2 regions of the Fictibacillus iocasae genome follow, and region 2 is predicted to be linked to the other one. Evidence: a T-box and tRNA genes for the amino acid it is inferred to sense, from the RefSeq annotation. Region 2 holds a T-box; the other holds one or more tRNA genes.
What was found. The T-box of region 2 lies ahead of argS (arginine--tRNA ligase). A T-box ahead of a tRNA ligase gene usually reads a tRNA of that ligase, here a tRNA-Arg.
Positions count from the first base shown of each region.

Region 1 (14,745 bases), on a different contig from region 2:
ATTCGAACGGAATCCCTCCGGCTTCTCTGATCGCTTCTTTAACCAATTCACCCACTTTGTTCAAATGCATGTGCCCAGGTATGATATCCACATATGAGTTGCATACACCGATAAACGGTTTGTTCATGTCTTCAGCACGTACGCCCGCGGCATGAAGGAGGCTGCGGTGCGGCGCTCTGTCGATTCCTTTTTTGATCATATTGCTGCGCATCAGCTACAACTCCTATTCTTTATTACACCGCATGAACGGCTGATTCAGTATAGACTTTCACTCCTTCTTTCACGACACTCTCGCGAAACGATTGTAAAATCTTCGCCGTGTGGATACCTGGGGTTCCTTGGCCAATCACCCTTCCGTCCACTTTGATTACGGCAATCACCTCTGCGGCTGTTCCTGTCAGGAAAACCTCATCCGCTACATACACGTCATGTCTCGTAAACGGCTCTTCACGTACATCGTACCCTTGCTCCCTCGCAATCTCGATAATGGCGTTTCTCGTAATTCCTTCGAGGGCACCGATATAGCCTGGAGGTGTTTTGATGACGTTGTTTTTTACGATAAACACGTTATCAGCGGATCCTTCTGCCACATATCCTTGATCATTGAGCATTAACGCTTCGCTCACACCTGCAAGACTCGCTTCAATTCTGACGAGAATATTGTTTAAGTAATTCAATGATTTTACTTTAGGGCTTAAAACGTCAGGCCGGTTCCTGCGGCTCGCGACGGTGATGATTTCGAGTCCTTTTTCGTAAAGTTCTTTCGGAAAGATCGCAAGCTTCTCGGCGATCACAATCACTCCAGGCGTCTTGCATTTAAAAGGATCAAGCCCCAAATCTCCTTTTCCTCTAGAGATGACGAGGCGGATATAGGCATCTTCCAGCTGATTTCGCTTTAAGGTTTGAATAATGATGTCCGTAAGTTCTTCTTTTTCATGTGGTATTTTCAGCATGATTGACTGCGCTGATTCATAAAGGCGCTGAAGGTGTTCATCAAGCCGATATACGTTCCCGCCATAGACTCGAATGCCTTCAAACACCCCGTCTCCATATAAGAATCCGTGATCGTACACGGAGACTTTTGCATTCTCCTTCTCAACAAATTCACCGTTCACATAAATCCATTGTTCGGACATCATAATCCTCCTTGCCTTGTTTTTTGAATATTTAAACAATAATGTGATAATTGTTGACTATATTACGCCCCTTTTTTTCACTGGTCAACCCGTCTTTTTTGTCTTAATTTGAAATTTCAGAATAATCTTTATTCTTGTAATCGCTTTCATCACTATAATGGCAGGCTTATTGGTGAACTGCAGTTTCTTATGTAAAGGTTTTTAAAGCGTTTACATTAAGTAGAATAGAATGACTCTATAAAGGCTTATCCCTTTCGGTACCGAAAGCTTTCGATCGTGAAAACAAAAAAAGACCTCAGCTCAATGCCGAGGTCTTGTAAATGAATTATGTAAGTTGAAATGGCGTCCCAGGAGAGATTCGAACTCCCGACCGCACGCTTAGAAGGCGTGTGCTCTATCCAGCTGAGCTACTGGGACAAATATGTATTGGAGCCCTTTCCGCAAGTTAATGCGCTTTCCGCTATTAATTTGCGCTGCGGGCACACAGGTTCGTTTCCATCGTCGACTCGGAAACAGTTTTTATATACTGCTACAATTTAATTTTAGTTAAAGAGTTAGGTCAAACCTATTCGTGCCATTTGCGTGCGTGAGATAAATACAAATGGAGCGGGTGATGAGAATCGAACTCACGACCAGAGCTTGGAAGGCTCTTGTTTTACCATTAAACTACACCCGCAATAAGAAAATAAGAAGTGTAACAGCGACATAACTAAATATACATCAAACCTATTAAAGTGTCAACAACCTTTCTCAAAAAAAATTCAGCCCAACTATACTAGGCTGAATTTTTTCTTCATATCGGGAAGGCATACTCCTTCAACTGTATAATACTCGACAGAAATCTCCTTTTCACCGAGCTCGCAGATCGCATAGGTTTTCTGCGCGATTCCTCGGGGCATGCGGATGCTTCCTGGATTAATGAACACGATCCCGTTCCGCTCATACGCTTCTGCCACATGAGTGTGTCCGAAGCACACGATTTTGGCACCTGTCTCTTCTGCCCGAAACGCGATGGCAAGACGTTCCATCTTCACATTGTACAAATGCCCGTGAGTGATATACATGGCTGCATCTCCCAGCGGTTCAATCGCTTCAGAGGGAAATTCTTTGCTATAATCACAATTGCCTTTAACGGTAATAAACCCTTCCAATTCCTCCGAATGAGGATGCAGCTCGGAATCTCCGCAATGAATCATCAGGTTAACCTCGCTTTTGTGCCTGTTCTTGATCCTTTTCAGTTCTTCTGTCAACCCATGGCTGTCACTTACAATTAAAGCTTTTGCAGTCAAAAGAACTCTCCCCTTTTATCTGAGATATTTAAAGATCACGCAAGCTTAACGTTTCTTGAAGATGGCGCAGAGCAGCAGCACGGTGACTGATGAGATTCTTCTCCTCTTTCTCAAGCTCGGCCATCGTCTTTTTCTTCTCTGGCAAATAGAATACCGGATCATAGCCGAATCCATTCGTCCCACGTCGCTCATGGGCAATCTCGCCTTCGCATGTGCCTCTGAAAACTGCAGAGGGCTTATCCGGTATTGCCACTGCAAGAGCGCATACGAAACGCGCTTCCCTGTTTCCTACACCTTCAAGCTCTTGAAGAAGCTTGTCTATGTTCTTATTGTCATCCTTCTCTTCTCCCGCATAACGTGCTGAATACACGCCAGGCTCTCCGCCCAGTGCATCCACTTCTAATCCTGAATCATCGGCGATTACTGGTGTCTGAAGGACCTCACAGATCGTCTCCGCTTTCAGCTTTGCGTTTTCTTCAAAGGTTGTGCCCGTTTCTTCCACGTCTTCGATTTCCTCATAATCAAGCAGTGAGAGAACAGAAAAGCCCTTTGGGTGGAGCATATTCTGAAACTCTTTCACTTTTCCGGCATTTTTGGTTGCGACCACAATTGTGTTCTCCATATTTACTCCTCCAGCTTCCATTGTTTCACGCTACATTTTCATACACTATTTATTCCCTAAAGCGCCTCTCATTGAACACGAAAATAAGAGAGAGGGCTCATTTCCCTCTCTCATATCGTACCACAATTCGTGGTTGATGATATTAAAACTCGCCTGTATTGACAGATTCTGGCCTAGATACAGGGGCCGTCAGCTGCTTGCCTTTCTCGTTCATGACTTTTGATTTTCCGTCGACTTGAATCGCGACCTGCTTGACTCCTTTAATGTCCGTTAGAGACAAAACGATAGAGTTCAATACAGCATCCGTGATCATATGCTCTTCTTTGTTGCCAAGCACCGCTTTATTAAAGTTGAGCGTGACAACACCGTCTTTGACGACAGGAGTGTTGAGCAGGCCGACATCTCCTTGGAAGTCTGACAGCAATCCGCTTCTTTCAGACGGACCCTGAATTAACTGTTCAATCGTTGCTGTCACTCGATCCGATCCAGTGTCAGCAATCCTGCGCGTCACAGGAACATAATAGGTCTGGTCGTTCGTCTGTGCTAAGAAATATAATGTAACGAGTTCGCTGTTTGTTACATCTGCTGTACTGCCCATTTCTAGGTTAATTCCATCTGCACGGCTTACACCTCCGCCAATCGGAGTATTGTTCACCGGCATCGCATGTTGGTTTTTCCCTTCGATCTGAAGCTTGACGTTTTTCACGTCTTCAAATTGAGTGAGCGTGAACGTGATAGCCTGAAGAATTTTGGCCTCATCTTCAGCACGATAGTCTTTGAACTCTTTTGAGAAGTTCACGACCGCTGTGCCGTCTTTTATATTAACTCCCATCACTTCTGTATCGGCTGGAAGCACAGCTTGAAAGCCATTAGGCAGCAGATTGCTCACGGGTCCATCCTTTACTAAATATTGCAATACTTGTTTGGCAGAAGCATCATTCTTCGGCAGTGCCATCACTTGAGGGACGACCATATTATTGCTGTCGAACAAATACAGCTGGCGCTTTACACCGTCTTTCGCTGCCGCTTTTTGTCCATTCTTGTCCAATGACTTTCCTTCTTTCACATAGTTCACTTTAGGGGGATCGAGTTCATTCCCTGTTTCCTTCCCCCCAATGCCGCAACCTGTAATTAATAATGAAAGCGACAACGCAGCTAGCGGCATACCAGCTTTCCATGATTTCCGCATACTTTTCCCTCCTTCAGTGGTTTGTACTACTATGTATACGAGCCCTGACAATGAATATGCTATTTTATCAAAAATAAAAAGACAGGCCGTCTTTTCGTTAAACGAATGGCCTGTCTTTTATTATTCCTATAGGGTGATGGTGCTGACATGCTTGATTTTTTGATCAAGCCAGTGATTCGCAATCGAGAGAAAATGGTCTTCGCTTCCCGTCGTGAAAAATTCATGTTCCGGCCCGCTGCCCTCTGTGCGGATGATCCCGCTGTATTCAAGAATCGCAGAAACCTCTCGGGCTGTTTCTGCTCCCGAACAAATCACATCCACGTGATCTCCCATTACCTTGGAAATGACGTTTCGCAGTATAGGATAATGCGTACAGCCTAGAATAAGTGTATCGATTGATACACTTTTCAATGGCTGAAGCGTTTCTCTCACAATCTCTTCCGTCTCTGGGCCCTCTATCTTACCGCTTTCAACTAAAGGGACAAAAGGGGGGCATGCGAGGCTTTCAACCGTGATTCGATCGTGAATGTCTTTTAACGCCTTCTCATACGAGCCGCTGTTGATCGTTCCTGTTGTACCGATAACGCCGATATGCTTATTTTTCGTCCGCTTTACTGCTGAACGGGCACCTGGGGATATGACACCGATCACAGGAATCTCCAGCTTTTCTTTCGCTTCTTCCAAAATGGCTGCTGTGGCTGTATTGCATGCGATAACCAGCATTTTAATTTCTTCATTCAGCAGGAAATCAATCATCTGCCACGTGTATTTTCTTACTTCTTCAAACGGTCTCGGACCGTATGGACAGCGAGCTGAATCTCCTAAATAAATGATATTCTCTTTAGGCAGCTGCCTCATAATTTCACGTGCGACAGTCAGTCCGCCCACTCCTGAATCGATTACACCGATTGCTCTGTTCAATAGTATCGCCTCTTTTAAAAATGCTGTTTCTAATTTTGCACATCAGAGAGGAAAAATGCAAGAAAATATATTTTATATTTAGAATTCATGTAAGATTTTAGAATTCTAAGGAAGTGGTTGATCTCCGTTAAGTTCTCACCTGCCTCACTCCCACTCGCTGAAGTCGGCACCTTTCACTACGATTAACTGAATCAATGATGAATACAGGTTGATAATATAATGATTGCTATCCAAGATATTTACCATTTAAAAAAGGACAAGCAGAAGGTTGTGCTTCTGTTTGTCCTTTTTATTGGTTAGAAGCTTTCTTTAACGAAGGCTTCTACTTCTGCTGTTGTGCTCATGTTGAGGATCTTGTCTAGACTGTCTGCGATTTTTTCCTTTGACAGTCTGGAGATCTGGCTCCTAGCTGGCAGGATGGACGTTGCGCTCATGGAGAACTCGTCCAAACCGAGGCCGAGGAGGATTGGAATCGCAACGGAATCCCCAGCCATCTCTCCGCACATGCCGGCCCATTTGCCTTCTTTGTGTGCCGCGTCAATAACCATCTTCACAAGACGCAGGATCGCAGGGCTGTATGGCTGATACAAGTAGGAAACTTGTTCGTTCATACGGTCTGCAGCCATCGTGTATTGAATCAGGTCATTGGTTCCGATGCTGAAAAAGTCGACTTCCTTGGCAAAGATGTCAGCCATTACAGCAGTTGACGGGATTTCGACCATGATGCCGATCTCGATGCTGTCAGATACCGAAGTGCCTTCTGATGAAAGCTTTTCTTTTTCTTCGAGCAAGATCGCTTTGGCTGATCGGAACTCATCGAGCGTCGCAATCATCGGGAACATGATTTTCAGATTGCCATACACACTCGCACGAAGAAGCGCACGAAGCTGTGTGCGGAACATGTCTTGCTCTTCTAAGCAAAGACGGATGGCACGGAATCCAAGGAAAGGATTCATTTCTTTTGGCAGGTCAAGATAAGGAAGCTCTTTATCGCCGCCAATATCAAGCGTGCGGATGACAACAGGTTTCTCTCCCATTTTTTCTAACACTTCTTTATAAGCGCTGAACTGCTCTTCTTCAGAAGGAAGCTGGTCGCGTCCCATGTAAAGAAACTCTGTACGGTAAAGGCCAACACCTTCTCCGCCGTTATCCAGCACTCCTTGCACATCTGCAGGCGTCCCGATGTTTGCGGCAAGCTCTACATGATGTCCATCTTCAGTATGAGTCGCTTCGTTCACAAGCTTTGCCCATTCCGCTTTTTGGCGGGCATATGTTTCTTTCTTGTCTTCATATTGCTTGATTGTATCCTCGGAAGGATCAACGATCACTTGTCCATCAAGGCCGTCAATGATAACCATCACGCCGTTCTTGATCTTAGTTGTGACCGATTTCGTGCCTACAACCGCCGGAATCTCCATAGAACGGGACATGATTGCAGAATGCGACGTACGTCCGCCGATATCTGTAGCGAAGCCCTTTACGAACTTGCGGTTTAGCTGTGCCGTGTCAGAAGGTGTGAGATCTTCCGCGATAATGATGACTTCTTCAGTTATGCTTGCTGGAGTGGCGAACGTCACTTGTAAAAGATGAGACAGCACTCGTTTTGATACATCGCGGATGTCTGCTGCTCGTTCTTTCATATATTCGTTGTCCATCTGCTCGAACATGTTGATGAACATCGAAGAAATTTCGTCCATTGCACTTTCAGCGTTAACATTTTCGCTTTGTATTTTTTGTTTTACTGCATCAATCAGTTCCGGGTCACTCAATACAAGAAGATGGGCAGCGAAAATAGCTGCCTTATCTTCTCCAAGCTCAGAGAACGCTCGGTCCTTAATAGCCGCGAGTTCAACTTTCGCCTTGTCTAATGCGTCTTGAAAACGAGCGATCTCTGCTTCGCTGTTTTCAATTGGCTTCTTGACAATGTTCAGTTCGGGATTCTCAAGAATGAACGCCTTAGCAATAGCTATGCCTGCTGATGCAGCAATACCTGAAATCAATTCAGACATTACTCTCCAAGCCCTTCTGTTTTCATAACGTTTTCGATTCCTGCTACCGCTTCATCCGCGTCGTTTCCTTCAGCCGTAACCGTGATTTCTGCTCCTGCAGGGATTCCAAGGCTCATAACACCCATGATGGATTTTAAGTTTACCGTTTTTCCATTGTATTCAAGGTTGATATCTGAAGAGAACTGACCCGCCTGGTTAACAAGAGCTGTCGCCGGACGTGCGTGTATTCCTGAATCTGCCGTAACTTTAAATGTTTTTTGTGCCATTGTAAAAAACCCCTTTTGAATTATTTTTTGAATGAAATAATATTTTCTTCGTTACGTGATACATTCCCTGATTTCTCGAGAACAATCGTTTCCCCTGAAAGGTTCGTAAACACAATCGGCGTGATCAAAGACGGAGCGTTCTTGCCTACAAAGTCAAGGTCCACTTCAAGCAGTTTCTGTCCTGCAGTGACCGTATCTCCTTCTTTAACAAAGGATTCGAAGCCTTCACCCTTTAGTTTAACCGTATCAATACCAAAATGGATCAAAATTTCTTTTCCACTTTCAGATTCGATGCCAATCGCATGCTTCGTCGGGAAAATGTTAACAATTTTACCATTTACCGGTGATACAACAGTACCGTTTGCCGGCTCGATCGCAAATCCATCTCCCATCATCTTGCCGGAGAAAACCTGGTCAGGCACTTCCGTAATCGGAAGAATTTTTCCTTCGATTGGTGCGATAATCTTATCTTCTGCAGCTTGTGCAGGAACTTCTTTTGTTTCCTGTACAACACCTTGTTCCGCAACCGGCTCAGCATTCTTTGGCTTTGCCACAACTTTGCCTTTCATGATGTCCTGGATTTCACTCTTAATTGTATCAGAACGTGTTCCGAAAATCGCTTGAATGTTATTGCCCATTTCCAGTACGCCTGACGCGCCAAGCTTCTTCAGGCGGTTCTTGTCCACTTCCTTCGCATCGTTAACCGATACACGAAGGCGCGTGATGCAAGCATCAAGGTTAGAGATGTTCGGCTGTCCGCCAAGCGCTTCAAGAATGTTCGCTGCAAGAGAGTCTTTGTTCGATGGTCCAACATTCGTTTCCACTTCATCGTCCACGATCTCACGGCCTGGAGTCTTCAGGTTCCATTTGCGGATGGCGAAACGGAATCCGAAATAGTAGATAACTGATAAAGCAAGACCGACCGGAATAACGAGCCACCAGTCTGTTCGGTTAGGCAGTACGCCAAACAGCAAGTAATCGATAATACCGCCAGAGAACGTCATACCGATTTTTACGTTTAAGATTTGCATGATCATGAAAGATAGACCAGCAAAAATAGCATGAATACCGAAAAGTACTGGTGCAACGAACAAGAACGTAAATTCGATTGGTTCTGTAATACCTGTCAAGAAAGATGTCAGAGCAGCAGATCCAAGGATACCGGCTACAATCTTCTTCTGTTCAGGACGTGCTTCGTGGTACATCGCAAGTGCTGCTGCAGGAAGTCCGAACATCATGAACGGGAACTTACCTGTCATGAACGTACCAGCTGTCAGTTCAACATTGTCTTTCAGCTGAGCGAAGAAAATCTTCTGATCCCCGCGGATCACTTCACCCGCTTGGTTCGTGTAGCTGCCGAACTCAAACCAGAACGGTGAATAGAAAATGTGGTGAAGTCCGAACGGTATCAACGAACGTTCAATCACACCGAAAATAAACGCCGCAAGTGTCGGGTTCGCATCAATCATACTTGTAGAGAAAGCGTTCAGACCTGCCTGAGCAAAAGGCCAGACGAAAGTCATCACAATACCAAGTCCGAGTGCCGAAACAGCCGTGATGATCGGAACGAAACGTTTACCTGCAAAGAATCCTAAATAAGATGGCAATTCAATGTTGTAATATTTTTTATAAAGATAGGAAGCTAATATACCGACGATAATACCGCCAAACACTCCCGTTTGAAGTGTCGGGATGCCGAGAACGTTCGCGAAGGAAGGATCTGCACCGATTTCTTCCGGTTTCACTCCTTCAATGACGCTCATCGTAACGTTCATGATCAAGTAGCCGATGATGGCGGCGAGTCCCGCAACCCCTTCACCACCTGCAAGTCCTACCGCTACACCTACCGCAAACAATAATGATAGGTTGGCAAAAACGATGTCGCCCGATTTTTCCATAACGGTCGCGACGAGCTGAAACCACTCTGCGTTAAGCGCAGGCAGTTTCTCTAGCAAGGCAGGGTTTTTAAAAGCGTTACCAAACGCGAGCAAAAGACCTGCTGCAGGCAAGATGGCAACTGGCAGCATGAGGGCTTTACCTACGCGCTGCAGAACGCCAAAAAAACTTTTCCACATAATATTTCCTCCTTTTAAAGATGTAAGTGTAACCCTTTCCATTTGTCTCAGGAATAAAAAAGAAAAAGACATAAGCAAAGAAAGCAGTCGGGCAGATTAACTACGGTTTAGAATAACCGAATTCTTGCCTTCCTACACTTTTCATTTGCTTATGCCTGATCGAATCAGTAACACGCTATATGTTAAGTGACATTTTTTATTTTTTTGAGAGCCTTTGCAGATGCATCGTCAAGTAGACGGCTTCTGCGTTTGGAACGGGTTTTTGTAAGTCATTTTGCATGACTTTAATCAACTTCCAAGCAAGATTGTAGCACAAAGGATATTCTTCTTTCAACACTTTTGCCAGCTTGTCCTGGTTTTCCACCATCTCGCCTTGCTCGATACGCTCGATGGCATGCCGAAGATGCCTGACAAGCCTTAAATAATTGATGCTCTTCGAATCAATCTCAATATCGAGCGAGCTGCTTACGAGTGCGATTAGCTTGGCAACTAGCGCAGAGTTGCGATTAATTAGGTGAATAGTCCTTTTGGTCATCGCACTATGAATATGAAGCGCAACAAATCCAATTTCGCCTTCAGGAAGATGGACAGACAAATGCTTATTGATCATCTCCACGACTTCCTCAGCGATCGTATATTCCATCGGATACATCGTCTGCGTTTCGACCAAAAAAGGATTCTTAATGTCGAGCCCTTGTTCGAGCCGTTTGATGGCAAACCCAATATGATCAGTAAGGGCAATATGAATATGCTCGTCCAAGTCAGATCCGCTTCTTTTCTGGATGTGCATGATCACATCATTCATCACGTCTATAATTTTCTCATCCACCGTATGAAGAAGCTGCTTATAATGTTCTTGCTCTTTTTCATCTTTTAGGACGAACCACTTATCTGCACTGTCCGTAGTAATTTGATCGCCATGCTTTTTTCCAAAGCCGATTCCTTTGCCGATAATAACCGATTCCTCTTGCTCGCTTTCATCTGCGACAATCAGTGCGTTATTGTTCAATATTTTTTTGATATATAACGATTTGCTCATAAACTTGTCCTTCCGTAATGCACCATACCTTATAGTGCTTTTATCATAGCGAAAAGCTATTCGCTATGCAATCCTCCCGCCTTTTTAAATATCCCACAGCAAAAACGGCTTTCACGTTGAAAGCCGTTTTTTGACTAGATCTCTAGTTCTCCAAGCCGCAGCAATTCGACTACTGCCTGAGACCGCCCTTTAACACCAAGCTTCTGCATCGTATTCGAAATATGATTTCGAACAGTTTTTTCACTGATGAACAGCTGCTCTGCGATTTCCTTCGTCGTCTTATCCTGGACCAAGAGTTCGAATACTTCTCTCTCTCTCTTTGTAAGTAAAGGCTTCGGCCGGTAGTGTTTCTCCTTCAATGAATTCACCCCTCCTTGCTAAGGGTTTAATAACTGCCAACGTAAATTGGAAGTATTTAGTCAACATATAGTATGTGACTGTTTCTTCTTGAGTGACTTGGTCTTGAAAAAATATGAAAAGAAATGTTAGAAGCGGAATAAAACGAGCGGCATGGTGAAAATGGATTTGTATGATGCGAGGTGAAATACATAAAAACTTGCAGACATCATACCTTGTCTGCAAGCTGAAACGATGAATTATGCTTTGGTTTTTTGCATACGCTGAAGAAATTTTTCTTTTAATTCTGTGTCCCATGCAGCAGGTCTTCCTGTTACGCGGCTGATTTGAACGATGCGTCCTCTTCCTGTGAATACCGTTTTGCCTTCACCATTGAGTCCATGATAGTGCAAGTCAAAGGAACTGGAGCCAATTTCATTCATTTTCACCTTAACTGTCACCGTTTCTCCATATAAGATCTGTCGAACATAATCACATTGAAGGTCCGCGACAACAGGAATAAATTCACTGCCCTGCTGGCCCCAGTCATCCATTAATCCAAGAGAACGGAAATAGGCGATCCTCGCTTCTTCCATATAAGTAAAAACACGCGTATTGTTCACATGCCCAAATCCATCAATCTCTCCAAACCGCACTCTAAACGAATAGTCGAACTCAAACTCGCTCGCCCATTGCTCTTTATCTAAAATATAAGCAGATTTTCCAGACACGTAAATTCCTCCTCTTATGTAATTACTTACAAATAATGATTAGTACTTTTTCTGAATACTAAGAAGTGTTGATTTCCGTTACAGGTGCACGCTTATCCAGAGGGGCGTGGCGAAAAGCAGAAATGGCTAGTTCAGCCCCGACCAGCATAAGGTGAAGGGGCAAGGAAGGCGCTCTTTGCCCTCCTGGACCATTCATCCTTCTGACTCGATGGGCTAGCCACCGCAGCTGGACAAGTGAGCCCCAACGCTCTCCAAGTGCCATTGAAGGTCTCACCTTCTCACTCCCACCCGCTGGATAAGGAAGGCTACGCAGAAAGACATCAAACGCAAGAAAATGTGTCCTTCATTATCGAGGAGTCGGCACCTTTCACTCCAATCAACTTAATCAGCGAAGAATTCAAAGTTGATAATGAATGCAAAGATCAACCAGCATATGATTTATCTAAAGAATACACGACCTATCATGGAACAGGTTATATAAGCGTGACTAAATTTACAGTGAAAATTTTAATTTTTAATAGATAAAGAAAAGCCTTCCGCTTTCAGGAAGGCTTTTCGGTTAGGAAATGCTTTATTTACTTAGCAGGTATTAACGGTCGCTTCCGAAGAAGTTTTTGAATGATTGGAACGTTGTATCACGGTTGAGTGCTGCGATTGAAGTTGTAAGCGGAATGCCTTTCGGGCAAGACTGCACGCAGTTCTGCGAGTTTCCGCAGTTTGCGAGTCCGCCGTCATCCATGATGGCGTTCAAACGTTCCGCTTTGTTCATTTCGCCTGTTGGATGCGCGTTAAATAAGCGCACTTGGGAAAGTGGTGCAGGACCAATGAACTCTGACTTGGAATTCACGTTCGGACACGCCTCAAGACAGACGCCGCACGTCATACATTTTGAAAGCTCGTATGCCCACTGGCGCTTTGTTTCAGGCATGCGTGGTCCAGGTCCTAGATCGTACGTTCCGTCAATCGGAATCCATGCTTTCACTTTTTTCAGCGCATCAAACATACGGCTTCTGTCGATGGAAAGGTCACGCACGACAGGGAACGTCTTCATCGGCTCAAGGGTGATCGGCTGCTCCAGCTTATCGACGAGTGCTGTACATGACTGGCGCGGCTTGCCGTTAATAATCATCGAGCAGGCGCCGCACACTTCTTCCAAACAGTTCATTTCCCAAGAAACAGGTGAAGTCGCTTCGCCTTTAGAGTTAACCGGGTTACGGCGGATCTCCATAAGCGCTGAGATCACGTTCATGTTCGGGCGGTGCGGAATCTCAAACTCTTCTACATAAGAAGGTGTTTCCGGGTTGTCTTGGCGTGTGATTCTAAATTTAACGGTCTTTGTTGTGCTCATGTTAGTTCACCCCGCTTTTCTTTTTAGAATAGTCGCGTTTTCTTGGCTGGATAAGAGAACAATCCACTTCTTCATATTCGAATACAGGCCCGTTTGTTTCTGGGTTGAATTTCGCCTTAGTCGTCTTGAGCCAGTCTTCATCGTTACGCTCAGGAAACTCTGGCTTATAGTGTGCTCCGCGGCTCTCGTCACGGTTCAGTGCGCCGAGTGTAATCACGCGGCCAAGCTGAAGCATGTGCCACAGCTGGCGAGTGAAGGAAGCACCTTGATTGCTCCATTTAGATGTATCGTTAATGTTGATTTGATTATAACGCTGCATAAGCTCCTGAATTTTATCATCCGTTGCTTTCAGCTTGTCATTGTAGCGTACTACTGTAACGTTGTCTGTCATCCATTCGCCAAGTTCTTTGTGGATAACATAGGCATTTTCCGTGCCGTCCATGCTCAGGATGTTATCGAACACTTCTTGATCTTTGCGCACTTGCTGGTCAAATACGCTGGAAGAAACGTCCGCTGTCGCTTTCTCTAAGCCTTTGACATAGGAAACGGCAGCTGGCCCTGCAACCATTCCACCGAAAATGGCAGAAAGAAGGGAGTTGGCTCCTAGACGGTTCGCACCGTGGTATTGGTACTCACACTCACCTGCAGCAAACAAGCCAGGAATGTTCGTCATCTGGTCATAATCGACCCACATGCCGCCCATCGAATAGTGAACAGCAGGGAAGATTTTCATTGGCATTTTACGAGGGTCATCACCCATAAACTTTTCATAGATTTCAATGATTCCGCCAAGCTTGATATCAAGCTCTTTCGGATCTTTATGAGAGAGATCCAGGTAAACCATGTTCTCGCCGTTGATGCCAAGTTTCTGATCAACACATACATGGAAGATCTCACGTGTTGCGATGTCACGCGGCACAAGGTTTCCATAAGCAGGATATTTCTCTTCAAGGAAATACCATGGCTTGCCGTCTTTATACGTCCAAACACGTCCGCCCTCACCGCGCGCTGATTCACTCATCAAACGAAGCTTGTCGTCGCCCGGGATGGCTGTAGGGTGAATCTGGATGAACTCACCGTTCGCATAATATACGCCCTGCTGATAAAGTGAAGATGCCGCAGCACCTGTGTTGATAACGGAGTTCGTCGATTTTCCAAAAATGATGCCAGGACCGCCTGTCGCCATGATAACCGCGTCTGCGGCAAAGCTGACGATTTCCATCGATTTGAGGTTCTGCGCAGTGATACCGCGGCAAGCTCCTTCATCGTCAACGATCGCGGATAGGAACTCCCAGCCCTCGTATTTCGTTACAAGACCAGATACCTCATGTCGTCTTACTTGCTCGTCCAGAGCATATAGCAGCTGCTGTCCAGTTGTCGCGCCAGCAAACGCCGTACGGTGATGCTGGGTCCCTCCGAAACGTCGGAAATCGAGCAATCCTTCTGCTGTACGGTTGAACATAACTCCCATTCGGTCCATTAAATGGATGATGCCAGGTGCTGCATCACACATTGCTTTTACTGGAGGCTGGTTCGCGAGGAAATCTCCTCCATATACGGAGTCATCAAAGTGCTCCCAAGGAGAATCGCCTTCTCCTTTTGTGTTTACCGCTCCGTTGATGCCGCCCTGTGCGCATACGGAGTGTGACCGTTTTACCGGTACAAGAGAGAACAGGTCAACGTTCATGCCTGCTTCAGCTGCTTTTATAGTTGCCATCAATCCGGCGAGTCCTCCGCCGACGATAATGATTTTCTGATTGCTCATGAATGTTTCACCCCTCTAT
Region 1 is NZ_JBHTCP010000012.1:83,418-98,162, forward strand. Features, by position in the region: gene ilvD (dihydroxy-acid dehydratase) at 1-211, opposite strand, end outside; gene ilvE (branched-chain-amino-acid transaminase) at 234-1,136, opposite strand; tRNA gene ACFQPF_RS06325 (tRNA-Arg) at 1,477-1,553, opposite strand; tRNA gene ACFQPF_RS06330 (tRNA-Gly) at 1,739-1,812, opposite strand; gene ACFQPF_RS06335 (metallophosphoesterase family protein) at 1,907-2,425, opposite strand; gene ACFQPF_RS06340 (XTP/dITP diphosphatase) at 2,454-3,047, opposite strand; gene ACFQPF_RS06345 (GerMN domain-containing protein) at 3,190-4,236, opposite strand; gene racE (glutamate racemase) at 4,363-5,157, opposite strand; gene ptsP (phosphoenolpyruvate--protein phosphotransferase) at 5,454-7,166, opposite strand; gene ACFQPF_RS06360 (phosphocarrier protein HPr) at 7,166-7,432, opposite strand; gene ptsG (glucose-specific PTS transporter subunit IIBC) at 7,453-9,507, opposite strand; gene glcT (glucose PTS transporter transcription antiterminator GlcT) at 9,704-10,546, opposite strand; gene ACFQPF_RS06375 (helix-turn-helix domain-containing protein) at 10,681-10,905, opposite strand; gene ACFQPF_RS06380 (acyl-CoA thioesterase) at 11,143-11,613, opposite strand; gene ACFQPF_RS06385 (hypothetical protein) at 11,672-11,875, opposite strand; gene sdhB (succinate dehydrogenase iron-sulfur subunit) at 12,203-12,961, opposite strand; gene sdhA (succinate dehydrogenase flavoprotein subunit) at 12,963-14,726, opposite strand; gene ACFQPF_RS06400 (succinate dehydrogenase cytochrome b558 subunit) at 14,742-14,745, opposite strand, start outside.
Region 1: it encodes a tRNA-Arg, which carries the amino acid that the T-box ahead of argS (arginine--tRNA ligase) is inferred to sense. The anticodon was not compared.

Region 2 (14,745 bases):
TTCGGCTTTATTTACGGAGCTTCTGCATCCTCTAACCGCACCATCTCTCAATAATCAGTCCTTGAACAAAGCGGCTCTTGCAGCCGCTTTGTTTTTTTATTCGATTCTCCGTTGATTAAGCGATTCATTTAGAAGTAAAATGAAGGGTATCCAAATTTAGGGGGAAAGATAGTGAATGTACCTTTTCGATTAAGTCTCCGTGCAAGAAGCACGATATCCACCGTTATGATCGTTTCTGTGCTCACACTTCTTCTTTCCGTTGCGATTGGCAGGTATACGAGTGAAGAGTTGAAATCAGAAATAGGAAATAGTGTCGCACAGAACGCTTACCAGACTTCTGATAAGCTCGATAGTTTCATGTGGGCACGCACCGAGGAAGTGAAGATGCTCAGCCAATTGTCCGATCTTCATCAATTAAAGGACAAACAGCGCATAAAAGGTTTGCTAGAGAACCTGAAAGAAGGCATCCCTTTTTATTCATGGATCGGGTACCTTGATACAAAAGGGAACGTGCTCGTCTCGACAGGTGGCATTCTAGAAGGAAAGAATATTTCACAGCGCCCCGTGTTCATGGAAGGGCTACAAGGTCCGTTTATCGGCGATGTCCATGATGCTGTGTTGTTGGCGAAGCTGCTGCCTCAATCATCTACGAGCAATGGACCTCTTCGTTTCGTTGATATCAGCATGCCGGTGTATGGTGAATCAGGTGAAAAAACAGGCGTGCTTGCCACGCATTTAAGCTGGGAATGGGCGAACGATGTGGAACGCTCTATTTTAAAGCCAGTCGATAAAAGCAAGAAAATCGAAGTGTTTGTGATCAGTGAACGCGATCAGGCCGTAGTGCTCGGAAGCAAGGACCTGATCGGCAAGAAACTTCGAATAAAGAGTGTGAAACAGGCAGAGAAAGGCAAGAACTCATGGACAATGGAAACGTGGCCAGACGGCAAGAAATATATGACTGGGTACGTAAAAGGCTCGGGGTATATGGATTATGAAGGCCTTGGCTGGACCGTCCTTGTCAGGCAGCCTGCTGACATCGCCTTCGCCCCTGTTAATGACCTGCAGCAGTTTATCATGATGACAGGTCTGCTGTGTGCTCTTGTTTTCGCCGTCATTGCCTGGTTTTTAGCTGGCAGAGTCTCTCAGCCGCTCGGAAGCATCTCCTCGGCTGCGCTTCAGCTGAAAAACGGTCATAATGTGGCCATTCCTGAGCCTAAGGGCATTACGGAGATTGAAATTTTGTCCGCTTCTTTAAAAGAATTGATTCACAGCCTGTCTGCTACGGAAAAAGAGCTAGACAAGATGGAGAACATCGCGCAGCACGACTCCCTTACCGGGCTGCCCAATCGGCTGGCACTTGATGATTTCATTGCAACTGCTGCCAAACAGGCGGTCCAAGACGATCAGCCGGTCTCGTTCCTTTATATCGATCTGGATGACTTTAAGCCGGTAAACGATACATACGGCCACCAGACAGGAGACCTCTTGTTAAAACAGGTCGCCCAAAGAATTCAGCGCTGCATCCGGTCAGGTGATTTCGCTGCTCGTCTCGGCGGTGACGAGTTTGCCGTCATCTTGCCGCATACAGGTACTCAGTATCAAGCTGAAGCTAGAAAAATCGCTGAACGGATCGTGAAGGACTTGCACAAGCCGTTTACGCTTGGGGATGTTATTGTGACCATCGGTTGCAGCATTGGCGGCGCAGTATGGCGCGATGCGAAAGAAAACCCAAGCAACGTGCTTCGTCTCGCAGATGAAGCGTTATACAAAGCCAAACGAAACGGCAAGAATAGAGCCGCGATATAAACGAGCCAAAACGGGATTTTATGCTCTGTTTGGCTTTTTTTCTATTCAAAACAAACTCATAATAATGTACAGAGTAAAGTAAATGGAAGATGCGATTAAAAAAACCATGAGGCGGTGGGACCATGATACATATTCTTGTGGCAGATGATGATTACCATATACGCAGGCTGTTGTGCCATACTCTGCAGGCGGAGGGCTATGCGGTAACGGAAGCGGTTGACGGAAAAGAAGCGTCAGAACTGTTGATGAGCCAGACGTTTCAGCTGGCGGTCGTGGATGTGATGATGCCGAATACAGACGGCTATCAGCTTTGTGCCGAAATTCGGCAGCATTATGACATCCCTGTGATCCTCTTGACAGCGAAAGACCAGCTAATGGATAAAGAAAAAGGATTTACGGTCGGCACGGATGATTATATGACGAAGCCCTTTGAGCCGAAAGAGCTTCTGTTCCGTATCAACGCTCTATTAAGACGCTACCATAAAGCGAGTGCGCCGAAAATTGTTCTGCCAAACATCGTAATTAACCGCCAAAGCTATGAGGTGCATTGCAACGGCAAGCTGCTCATGCTGCCGATGAAAGAGTTCGAGCTATTGTCTCAGCTTGCGAGCTTTCCGAACCGGACGTTCACACGTGAAGATCTCATTCAAACGATTTGGGGTGCTGACTTTGAAGGAGATGACCGGACCGTCGACGTTCATGTAAAAAGGCTTCGTGAACGGTTCGCCCAATTGAATGCGAGCTTTTCCATCGTTACCGTTCGTGGGGTTGGATATAAGCTGGAGGTGACTAGAGCGTGAAATCTCTTTATTCGCGCATCGTCGTCACGACGCTTGCCGTGATGCTGCTTAGCAGCTTTTTCGGATTTCTTATAGCCAACGGATATTATCACATCTATTTGAAGCCGTTTAACGACCAAAAGATCACGAAAATGGCCGAAGAGATGCAGGGTTTTATCGCGAACAACCGTGATTTGAAGCTACATTCCTATCTAGAGCATACTGCTGACTTGGGCTATAACATTTGTCTCGCTGATGAGAGCGGAATCATCAGGTGCTTCGGTAAGCCTTTTGCTCCGAAAAAAATGAATTCAGAAACAATCCAATCAGTCATGGACGGAGCGACGTTCCACGGAATCAGCACGTATCCATCGAACGCGTTCGTGACCGGCTTTTTTAAAAATGATATCAAGAACTCGATCGGCGTAAAAGTGAATGATGAAGGCACGACCTACGCCCTTTTTGTACGGCCGAACACAGAAAAGCAGTTTGGCGAGCTGCGCCTCTTCTTTTCGGTTCTGCTCGTTCTAACCATTCTGATTAGTATGGTCATCGTGTTAATCAGTACCACTTACTTAGTGAAACCGTTAAGAAAATTAGCATACGCGACAAAACGGATCGCAAGCGGCACGTACGATGTGAAGCTGAACGTGAACCGTGATGACGAGATCGGCAGATTGGCGAAGGATTTCTCTACTATGTCAGAAGGATTAAAGCAGCTTGAACAAATGCGTCAGGAGTTCGTATCAAATGTGTCTCATGAAATTCAGTCGCCGCTCGCTTCGATCCAAGGGTTCGCCGAGACGCTGCGATCTTCTGCTCTATCTACGGAAGAACGTGACCACTATTTACGCATTATTGAAGAAGAAAGCAAGCGGCTATCGCAGCTCAGCAAACAGCTGTTAACACTCGCCTCGTTAGATACAGAAGAAAAACGATTGGAAAAGAAGACATTTGATGTTTCCGAACAAATTAAGCAGGTTGTACGCATGACCGAATACAGCTGGAGAGAAAAAGAGCTGGCACTAGAGCTGGACCTTCCTTCTGCTTCTATTTATGGTGATGAAAATTTATTGTATCAAGTGTGGGCGAACCTTATCCAAAACAGCATCAAGTTCAGCACGACGGGCGATAGTCTTTTCATCTCGCTTCAACGAAACAAAGAGCACTGCACCGTAACGATAAAGGATACCGGGATCGGAATGACAGAGCACGAACAGTCGCTGATTTTCCAACGTTTTTATAAGGCGGATACTTCGCGCTCACGCAATAAAGGCGGCAGCGGACTTGGACTCGCTATCGTTCAAAAAATTGTTCAGCTGCATAGCGGGGATATTTCGGTTACAAGCTCGCTTGGAGAAGGGTCCACTTTCACCATTAAACTTCCGATCCACACCCCATCTTAAGATGTCATGTATCGTTCATGTTCCGTTCATATTTCCTTTTTATACTGAGGTCATATTAAACGAGGAGATGAATGACGATGTTTCTTTCTTTACGAGAATTGATATACGCGAAAACCCGTTATTTCATGATGAGCTTTATCATCGTTTTAATTGCCGTGCTCGTACTGTTCGTGACTGGACTCGCCGGCGGCTTGTCGACCGACAATGGTTCGGCAGTTGCGGAGCTCAACAGTGATTATATTGTTTTGCAGTCTCAATCAGACAACCGCATCAGCTCGTCTGAATTGCCCTCTGCGACGGTTACCGCTGTTGAAAGTGAGCTTGGAAATTCATCCTCCGCTCCGCTCAGCATATGGATGGGATCGGTGTTCAAGCCTGGCTCTACGGGTAAAAAACAGGATGTGACGTATATGGGTATCTCTACATTCAGCACTATCACGCCAAACGTCATAGAAGGCCGCATCTTTAATGAATCCTCTCTTCACGAGGCGGTCGCAGACATTTCATTAAAAGAAGAAGGTTATAAGCTTGGCAGCAAGATTGAAGACAAAACAACCGGTACGGTATTGGCGATTGTCGGTTTTACCGAAAACCAGTCATACAGCCATTCACCTGTGCTGCATGTGAACGGCAAAACGTTCGCGGCGCTGCATCCCAAAAAGCAGCTTGTCATCAATGCTGTCGCGGTGAAAGCCACGCAAGATACGGCAGACAAGCTTGACAAAAACGTGTCCGGAATCGATGTGATCAGCAAAAAAGAGGCCCTGCAGGGAATACCAGGCTTTAAAGAAGAGCAAGGTTCGCTGCAAATGATGATTGTATTTCTGTTTGTTATCGCGGCCTTTGTGCTCGCCGTTTTCTTTTACGTGATCACCATTCAAAAATCGAACCAGTTTGGCGTGCTAAAGGCCATTGGTGTTACGTCCGCTTACTTGGCAAGCTCGGTAATCACCCAGATTCTTTTTCTGACTGTATCCGCGCTCGTTATGGCCATCGCCATCACATACGGACTGGCGGCCATCCTTCCACCGAGTCTGCCCTTTGATTTGCAGCCTGTACAGGTGATATTTTGTTGTATTCTGTTTCTCGGTGTATCGTTAGCTGGTTCGTTATTGTCGTTATACCGCATCATGAAAATTGATCCGTTATCCGCGATTGGAGGTACAGCAGCATGAGCAGCATTATTTTAGAAGACATCAGCAAAATTTATCGCGACGGTGACACCAGTGTAAAGGTACTGCATTCGGTTTCATTGGAAGTAAAGCCCGGTGAACTTATCGCCGTCGTCGGTCCGTCCGGCTCTGGGAAAAGCACCTTTCTTTCCATCGCCGGCCTGCTTCTGTCGCCAACAAGCGGCAGCGTGTATATTAGCGGTGAAAAGGTGAACGATTTTTCATCACGTGACGTGAACGCACTGCGACGTGAAAAGATCGGCTTTATCTTTCAGAACCATAACCTGCTACCATATCTAACGGTCAACGATCAGCTTTTATTTTCCGGTAAACTATCCGGCAAAGAACTGGATGCTGAGAAAAAAGCGAGTGATCTGCTCGAACGCCTCGGACTGCTGCACCGCCATTCTCATTATCCTCAAAGCTTGTCTGGCGGAGAACGCCAGCGTGCTGCAATCGCACGGGCACTAATGAACGAACCGGATATTCTTCTAGCCGATGAGCCGACCGCGAGCCTCGAATCCACACGCGGCCGCTCTGTCGTCAATATGCTGCGAGATGAAATCAAGCTGCAGCAAAAAGCCGGCATCATGGTCACACACGACGAAAGAATGCTCGACCTTTGCGACCGTACCGTTTATTTGGAGAATGGTCGGTTGATTGAGAAACAGAGGGTGAAATAGAAAAGAAGCCAAGAATGGAATGTGTTCCGTTCTTGGCTTCTTTTTAGCATTTGCAGATCATGAGCATGTTTCCGTCTGGGTCTTTAAAGTTGAAATAGTGACCGTGCTGGATTTCGGTCGTGAGTTCGATCTTCTTTTCCTTTATGAACGAATAAGCTGCTTTAATATCTTTCGTGTTGAGATGAAACATAGGCGTCTTCACGATCGCCTCAGGCGAGTAAATCTTGCTGTCGAGCACCAGGTTCGTACTATTGGTCATAGAAATCACATAAATGTGACCGAACAACACCTCGCCATCTGGCTCGATGCCAAGCAAACTGCAATACCAATCCCGTGCCTTCTCAATGTCTCTTACCGGCATGAAGACAGTACCGATCTCAGCTAATATAGGGGTGGCCATTTTAAACACTTCCTTTTATGTTTTATATTCCAAAAATGCTATTACATTCGTTCAGGCGCTTTAATACCTAACAGTCGTAATCCTTCTTTTAGAACAATGGTCACGGCTTGAACGAGCTGAAGTCGTGACTGCTGCTGTTCGTCTTCGTCCAGAATGCGGACGCTGCCGTAATATTTGTTGAACGCTTGTGCCAGATCCATGATGTACTTTGCGATTTGAGAAGGATCAAAATGCTGGTACGCGCTGTTCATGACCTCTTCAAATTTCATTAACAATGACAACACAGCCCAAGCCTTGTCATCTTTAAAGGCTTCATAAGAGCATGCATGACCGGTGCTTATTTCTCCTTTTCTCAAAATGGAACAAGCACGGGCATACGTATATTGTACATATGGTCCGGTTTCTCCCTCGAACGTCAGCATATCCTCCAGCGAAAATTCCACATCGTTTAAGCGGTAATTTTTTAGATCATGGAAAATGACCGCACCTACCCCGACCATCTTCGCTACTTCCTCTTTATCCGCAAGATTAGGATTTCGCGCTTCGATATTTTGGGCGGCCAGCTTAATCGCTTCTTGTAGCACTTCTTCAAGCAATACAATTTTTCCTTTTCGAGTGGACATCTTTTTCCCGTCCTTTAACATCATCCCGAAAGGAATGTGATGCATTTCCGCTGACCAGTGATACCCCATCTTTTTCAAAACGTGGAACACTTGCTTAAAATGCAGCGACTGTTCTCCTCCTACCACATATAAGGCTTTGGCAAAATCATAGGTGCTTTTTCTATAAAGTGCTGCCGCTAAATCTCTTGTGGCATACAAAGTTGCACCATCTGATTTTTTGATTAAACAAGGCGGATACCCAAACTCTTCTAACGAAACCACCATCGCGCCATCCGATTCTGTGAGCAGTTTTTTTTCTTCAAGAAGCTCGACAACATGCTCCATCTTGTCGTTATAGAATGATTCACCGTTAAAGGAATCAAACTCCATTCCCATAAGCTGATAGATGCGTTCAAATTCCTTTAACGACTCGTCACGAAACCATTTCCATAACGAAAGAGCAACTGCATCTCCATCCTCTAATCGCTTAAACCATGCTCGCCCCTCGTCCTCTAGTTTTGGTGTCTTTTCCGCTTCTTCATGAAAACGGACATACAAAGCCAGCAGTTCTTTAATAGGCTCTGCTTTTACTTTTTCTTCGGTTCCCCACATTTTGTACGCTGTGATCAGCTTGCCGAATTGTGTACCCCAGTCGCCTAAATGATTAATTTTCACCGGCACAAACCCGCACTTTTCCATGATGTTTGATAACGCGTTTCCGATTACCGTCGAGCGTAAATGCCCCATCGAAAAAGGCTTCGCAATATTCGGTGAGGATAAATCAATAGAAACATGCTGGCCGCTGCCGATCGATAAGCTTCCGAACTTCTCCTTCTGGCTGAGAACGTGTGTGACAAGGTCTTCTCCTGTCTTTTCCTTATCTAAGAATACGTTCAAGTACGGGCCTAAAGCCTTCACTCGGTCAATATACTCGTGGTGAATCGTAACGCTGAGCTCTTGTGCAATTTGCGAAGGCGTCTTTCTTAACACTTTCGCTAACATAAAGCATGGAAAAGCATAGTCTCCCATTTCCTGTTTGGGAGGGGTTTCGATGCTTTTTGCAATCTCTTCTTTAGAGAATGCTGACATTCCCATCCCCGCCAACGAATGATAAATGGTTGTTATAACTGCATGTTTGTATTTCATAAACAAACCTCCTGTATGGTTTTGATATAAAATAAAAAACCCTCATCTCTAAAAAAATTAGAGACGAGGGTTGAACTCGCGGTACCACTCTACTTGCTTATAAAAGCCGGCTTAAACAGATAACGGTAATCACCGGACTTATCTACGTATCGTTCAATAAGCCTTCTCAGAGGTGCGCTTCATAATCGTGATCGTACCAGGCTCCCACCATCCCCGGCTCTCTTCCATCGAAACGACGATTATTACTCTCCTCATCAACGAATATTTCATTATTCAAATATTATGGACTATCATACATGAAGTTTCCTTAAAAATCCAATTATTTTTTTCGGAAACAAGGTTTGCCAAACGACCATCATCTTCATAAGTTCTTCACAACTGTTTTTTATACTACAGGTATTCAGTATCAATTGGTAACACTATAATGATAACTCTAGTAAAACTGAAGGAGGAATAAACATGAAATTGCGATCATCGTTTATCACCGCTTTGTTTTTTTCTTTCATTCTTGTACTAGGCGCGTGCGGGAATAAGGAAGAGAACATGGATAGCATGAAGCATGAAAACAAAGAGGAAAAGAAGGAAACAATGGATCATGGCGGCATGGATCACAGTGGTTCGGGCATGCTTCCGGAGGGTCTGAAAAAGGCAGACAAACCGAAGTTCGAGGTTGGCAGTCCTGTTGTGATCAATGCGGATCATATGCCTGGAATGAATGGCGCAAAGGCGATCGTTTCAGGAGCTTATGACACAACCGTCTACACCGTTTCCTACACACCGACAACTGGCGGAGAAAAAGTGACTGATCACAAATGGGTCATTCATGAGGAGCTGAAGGATGCTGGTGAGGAGCCGTTAAAGCCTGGAACTAAGGTCACGCTGAACGCGGAGCATATGGAAGGGATGAACGGGGCGGAAGCGGTCATTGATTCGGCTGAGCAGACAACCGTCTATACGGTTGACTATACGGGAGAAAACGGAGAAAAGGTTACTAACCATATGTGGGTGACAGAGGACGAATTGTCTGCGAAATAAGAGCGTCAACGTGTACCTATAATACCCCATCGATATCGAAGCGGCTTCGATATCGATGGGGTATTTTCTTGGTAATGGCTGCTAGATGCTGTATATCAAACGATAACCATTCGCCAGGATTGTTTGTATTTTCACCACTTGTTAGCCTCCCTACATTATCGTTCCACTTTCAGTCCTCAATCTCTGGACTGGATAAACCACTACAATCTATCCCTAAGGATTGAAGCATTGTTTATTGCAAAATAAAAGTACAGAGTTATGCGGGAGATTTATGCATAACCTGAGAGCATAAAAAATAGGCTTGCCAGCGCCCATAATAACCTCTACTGTTTGGATTGACGAGATCTTAACAGTTGGGGGAATTGAAAGGATGCTAGCAATGCCTGAGACTAATTATATCAAATTTCTTAGAGATAACGAAGGCTTAACCATAAATGAGATCGCCAGAAAGACAGGTAGAAACTGGCGGACCGTAAAGAAACACGCGGATGGGGACGTTCCCCTTGAGCGTCTTCCTTCAAGAAACAGGGGGATGATGTACGAAGAAGGATATGGCGAGATCGTGGACATCTGGCTTGAAGAAGACATGAAACTTAAGCAAAAAGAAAGAAGAACGAGCAAGAGATTGTTTGAGCAACTTCGGGATGAACATGGTTTTAAAGGTTCTTATCGAACGGTCTGCGAATACGTGCAATATAGGCGACCAGTACTTAAAGCGGAAAAGGGCACAAGGTATGAGAGGCTGGAACACCCTCCGGGTGAAGCACAGGTAGATTTTGGTCAAATGACGGTTGTGAAAGATGGATCCTACAAAGACCTCAAGGTCTTGATCATGAGCTTCCCTTTCAGCAATGCAGGATTTGCGTATCCTCTTCCGGCAGAAAATGCAGAGTGTTTCCTGGAAGGATTGAAGCAATTATTCAAACAGGCCGGAGGCGTTCCCACCCATTTAAGGATTGATAACCTGTCAGCTGCTGTAGTTTCCATTGGAAAGGGAGACAAGAGAACCTACACAGACTCCTTTCTTCGGTTTCGCTCCCATTATGGATTTGAAGTCCAGGCGTGCAATCCTTCTAGCGGTCACGAGAAGGGCAACGTGGAGAAAAAAGTAGGATACACGAGGAATAACGTATTCGTCACAGCACCCGTAATGGCAGATTTCCCACAATTAGCTTCCTGGCTGCAAGTAAAAATGCAAGAAGATATGAACAGGCCGCATTACGAAAAATCGGTACTCATCAAAGATTTATTTGAAGAAGACCGACGCCAGCTAAAGGCATTGCCGATAAGTGATCTGGAGATTTACTCTTTGGATGAATCTACTCTGAACAAATATGGAGAAATAACGGTAGATGGAGAGAAATTCGTCATTCATAAAGCAAAGATCAAGCATTCATTAGTGATTAAAAAGGAATGGAATGCCTTTACCTGTTTCACCAATAACGGAGAAATTGTTTATCAGGACTTCAGGCCTTACATGCACAAAACAAGAGCAATCCCGTGGTTTGATATACTCGATGACTGGATCAGAAAACCGAGAGCCGTTACCTATTCACGTTTTTTCAAATATCTGCCCGAAAGGGTCAGGGTTTATCTTACGATAAAGCCAGAAGAAATAAAGCAAAGGCTAAGGGGATTTAAAACACTTCTCGAGAAGCATTCTCTGGAAGAAATCCAGTTGGCTTTGGAGACCGATAGCAGGTTTGAAAGGCAGCCTCATGAACTCGGCTATCTAATCGGGGCAAAAAAGGCGTCATATCCCGAGAAAATGCCGGAAACCCATACTCCGAGCATCTTGCATGACTATCAGACAGACCTCCATACATATGATCGAAAACTGATCCCGCAGCTTGAGGGGAGGGTTTCGCATTGAAAGAGCTCAAAGAAGTCTGCAAGACTTTATACCTTGCCTACGTTTCCGAGCATTATGAGGAAATCGAGTTTGTCTCCAAGGAGCAATTCCTTAAAGAGGTTCTCTCAAAGGAAGTTACGTTGAGACAAAACGCAAAGATCACACGTTTGATGAAAAAGGCTAAGTTCAGGGAGCTTAAATGGCTGAAAGACTATGAATGGACCGAGCAGCTGCATCTGCCGGCGACCACAACAAAAGGGGCGATTATCGATCTGAACTTTCTAAAAGGGAAGCAGAATCTTCTTCTCTTAGGCTCTCCGGGTACGGGAAAAACTCATTTAGCTACGGCCCTAGGAGCAAAGGCATGTGAGATGGGGTATGAAGTAAGGTTCTTTCGAGTGGCTGACCTTGTCGGTCAACTTGAAGAGGCGTTAAAGGAAGGGACTTTACAACGGTTAAAACGTCAGATTGAAAAATGTGACTTACTGATACTGGATAAGCTAGGCTACGTACCATTTCAGAAGCAGGGATCTGAATTATTGTTTCATATCATAGCCGACTGTTATGAACATAAAAGTGTCATCGTGACGTCAAACTTAGAGTTTGGCCAATGGAACCGGGTATTTGGGGATAACCGATTGACCTCGGCCCTGGTCGATCGCTTGGTTCATCACGCTCATATCATTGCTTTTACAGGAGAAAGTTACAGGCTGAAAAACGCCCTTTCTTCTGTTAAAGCGCCAGAAGAAATTTAGGATTGAACTTCGCTGCAAGCCTATGTATTTTCCGCTGCAATTCTCTGCACTTTTCGCTTGCAAAAAACAAAGCATTTCAATAAAGTGCATACCGTATAGCTCATGGTTAAACTGTGACTCCACGTGTTTGCGTGCTTGAAAGCGAATGCTTTCTCTCATTGTAAGGTTTGTCATAATGTCAATGGCTTTGCTGGCCGCATCGTCAATGTTCCCAATTTGATAATACAATCCTGTTTGATTATGCAGCACGGAACTTCTCACACCATCTGCATCGGTCGTCAGCACAGGACATCGGCAGCTCATCGCCTCTATAACGGAGTACGGGGCTCCTTCCACCTTTGAAGTCGAACAATAAAATCCACCTGAATCACCGATTGCAGAAAAATAGGCAGGCATTTCGCTGTTTGGTATATCTGCGAAAACCTTAACGGCATCTTTCAACTGTAACGTGTTCACTAACCGGTGAAACTCCTCCTTTTCACTGCTTACTGCCAAAGAAGGGTCTTCAAACATATATAATTGTATATGAGGATTATGAGTCGTGATTAATCGGTAGCCAATTTCGATAAATTCTCTCCAGTTTTTATTATCTTGGAAGCGCCCAATCCATGCGAGGATTGGATGGGAAGGAACCTTAATGGATTGATGAGTAAACTGAGAGGTATCTAAACAATTGTTGAAACGAAACGTAGGAACGCTGGGGAATAATTCTTCAAATATTTCGGCTATATGAGGATTTTTCGGATGCAGCAGAGCATTACCAAAATAATTGACATAGGGAATAGCCTGGGTCATTTCTAATTTCGCTGTAATTTTCGGACCATATCCTTGGATTTCTAAGATTTGCACGCCTTGGTATCCAAGTTTTCTAAAACGATAGAGAGATGCATAATCAGAAGTAACCACTATCGCTGCATAATTTCCCTGATCCACTATTTTTTTTATGTCACCGTCATCGTTCGTAATAAATATTGGTCCACCATGGTCATGAACTAACTCTCTCGTTTTGCCATAATAAAGAAAATGGCAGTTTATGTTTTTCTTTTTTAATGCTGCACTTCTTTGTCTGTTAAGCGTTTCAACTCCGCCACTAGGATTGTAAAATACAAAAAGTATATTCATCATTTTCATAATTCCTTTTATCGCATATTTTCAGCAGAAACTAGTCTCCTTCTTGTCCATTTCGAGGACGAAAGAATGAGCACCGAGTCTTTTTCATGAATATAGTAACGATATATGCTAAAAAAAGTGAATGGTTCTTTAGCATGTACACATTTTTATTTAGGAGTTTGGTGTGAATGAATCCGAAAGTCTCGATCATCATTCCGTTCTATAACTGTTCCTACGTGGCTCATGCGATAAATAGTGCTCTAAATCAAACCTATCCTAACATTGAGATTATCGTCGTGGATGATGGTTCCACTCGTTATGTTGAACATCTTGATCACTTCAAAGATAAGATTATTTATGTGAGAAAAGATAATGGAGGAACAGCAACCGCCTTAAATCTTGGCATTAAAAACGCTTCTGGAGAATATATTGCGTGGTTAAGTTCTGACGATTACTTTCTGCCTGAGAAAATATCAAAGCAATTGGCGTTTATGCAATCCAATCAGGCGGATATCAGCTATACCAATTTTGATGTAGTGGACAAACATAATCATCTTATACATTCAGCGGTATCCCAAAAATTCTCTACGATAAAAGAGCTTTATGAGACGATGACTATAGGAAATCCTATCAACGGCTGTACGGTTATGATGCGGAAAACTTTGTTTCAAAAGGTTGGCTATTTCAATCCCGATTTGAAGTTCACTCAAGATTATTGTATGTGGTTCCGGGTGCTGTTTCACGGATATCATATGTATTTCTTGGATGAACCTTTAACGAAATACCGTATTCACGATGAATCCACGACACACAACAACCTGCTTCAATTAAACACAGAAGCCAATTATGTGATCAGCTATTATGGTTCCTTGTTAAGAGATAAATTTAAAGAGTGATAGTAGGCATCAATGCATGATGGATTACAGCCATGATGTTATCTACTGTGGTCATAAACCATCATATAAAGCTAAAAGGGACCCTGACGATTATAGTCAGGGTCCCTTTATCAGCTTTTCGTTATACGTCTATTCCACTGTTACCGACTTCGCCAAGTTACGCGGCTTATCTACGTCACAGTCGCGGTGAAGCGCTGCGTAGTATGAGATAAGCTGCAACGGAAGTACAGATACGAGCGGCGTCAGGTAAGCGTGAACCGCTGGAAGTACGATGCGGTCTTCCTCGTCCTGCATGCCATCCATAGAGATGACACATGTGTAAGCTCCGCGTGCTGCTACTTCTTTCACGTTTCCGCGAATGCTCAGGTTTACGTGCTCTTGTGTTGCAAGCGCGATAACCGGCGTGCCTTCTTCAATCAGCGCGATTGTTCCGTGCTTCAATTCTCCGCCAGCAAATCCTTCCGCCTGGATATAAGAGATTTCTTTCAGCTTTAACGCACCTTCTAAACATACGTAGAAGTCAGCAGAACGGCCGATGAAGAAGCAGTTGCGCGCAACAGACAAGTATTCGCGAGCGATGTTTTCCATCTGCTCCTTCTGGCTGCAAAGTGTTTCCATCGCGTTCGCCACGATCGCAAGCTCCTGCATCGGGTTGAAATCAAGCTCGATGCCTTTCGCGTGGGCAGAGTCCACCGCTAAGATAGCAAGTACCGCGATCTGTGCTGTGTATGCTTTTGTAGAAGCTACCGCGATTTCAGGTCCTGCATACAAGTTAAGCGTGTAGTTCGCTTCACGAGAAAGCGTAGATCCTGGAACGTTTGTGATCGTCAGTGCCTTGTGGCCAAGACGCTTCACTTCAACGAGTACGGCACGGCTGTCTGCTGTTTCTCCAGACTGTGAGATGAAGATGAACAATGGCTTTTCGCTGAGTAACGGCATGTTGTACACGAACTCTGATGCGATGTGCACTTCTACCGGAATCTTCGCGATGTTTTCAAGCAATTGCTTTCCTACAAGACCAGCATGGTAGCTCGTTCCGCATGCGATGATGTACACGCGGTCTGCAGCGGTCATTGCCTGGCGGATATCGTCATCAAGCTTCA
Region 2 is NZ_JBHTCP010000047.1:65,338-80,082, forward strand. Features, by position in the region: gene ACFQPF_RS14225 (DUF4383 domain-containing protein) at 1-54, shown strand, start outside; gene ACFQPF_RS14230 (diguanylate cyclase domain-containing protein) at 172-1,806, shown strand; gene ACFQPF_RS14235 (response regulator transcription factor) at 1,929-2,606, shown strand; gene ACFQPF_RS14240 (sensor histidine kinase) at 2,603-3,991, shown strand; gene ACFQPF_RS14245 (ABC transporter permease) at 4,069-5,166, shown strand; gene ACFQPF_RS14250 (ABC transporter ATP-binding protein) at 5,163-5,846, shown strand; gene ACFQPF_RS14255 (VOC family protein) at 5,890-6,246, opposite strand; gene argS (arginine--tRNA ligase) at 6,288-7,994, opposite strand; T-box leader at 8,051-8,261, opposite strand; gene ACFQPF_RS14265 (YdhK family protein) at 8,454-9,029, shown strand; gene istA (IS21 family transposase) at 9,400-10,902, shown strand; gene istB (IS21-like element helper ATPase IstB) at 10,899-11,636, shown strand; partial or broken gene ACFQPF_RS14280 (glycosyltransferase family 4 protein) at 11,775-12,767, opposite strand; gene ACFQPF_RS14285 (glycosyltransferase) at 12,935-13,642, shown strand; gene glmS (glutamine--fructose-6-phosphate transaminase (isomerizing)) at 13,772-14,745, opposite strand, start outside.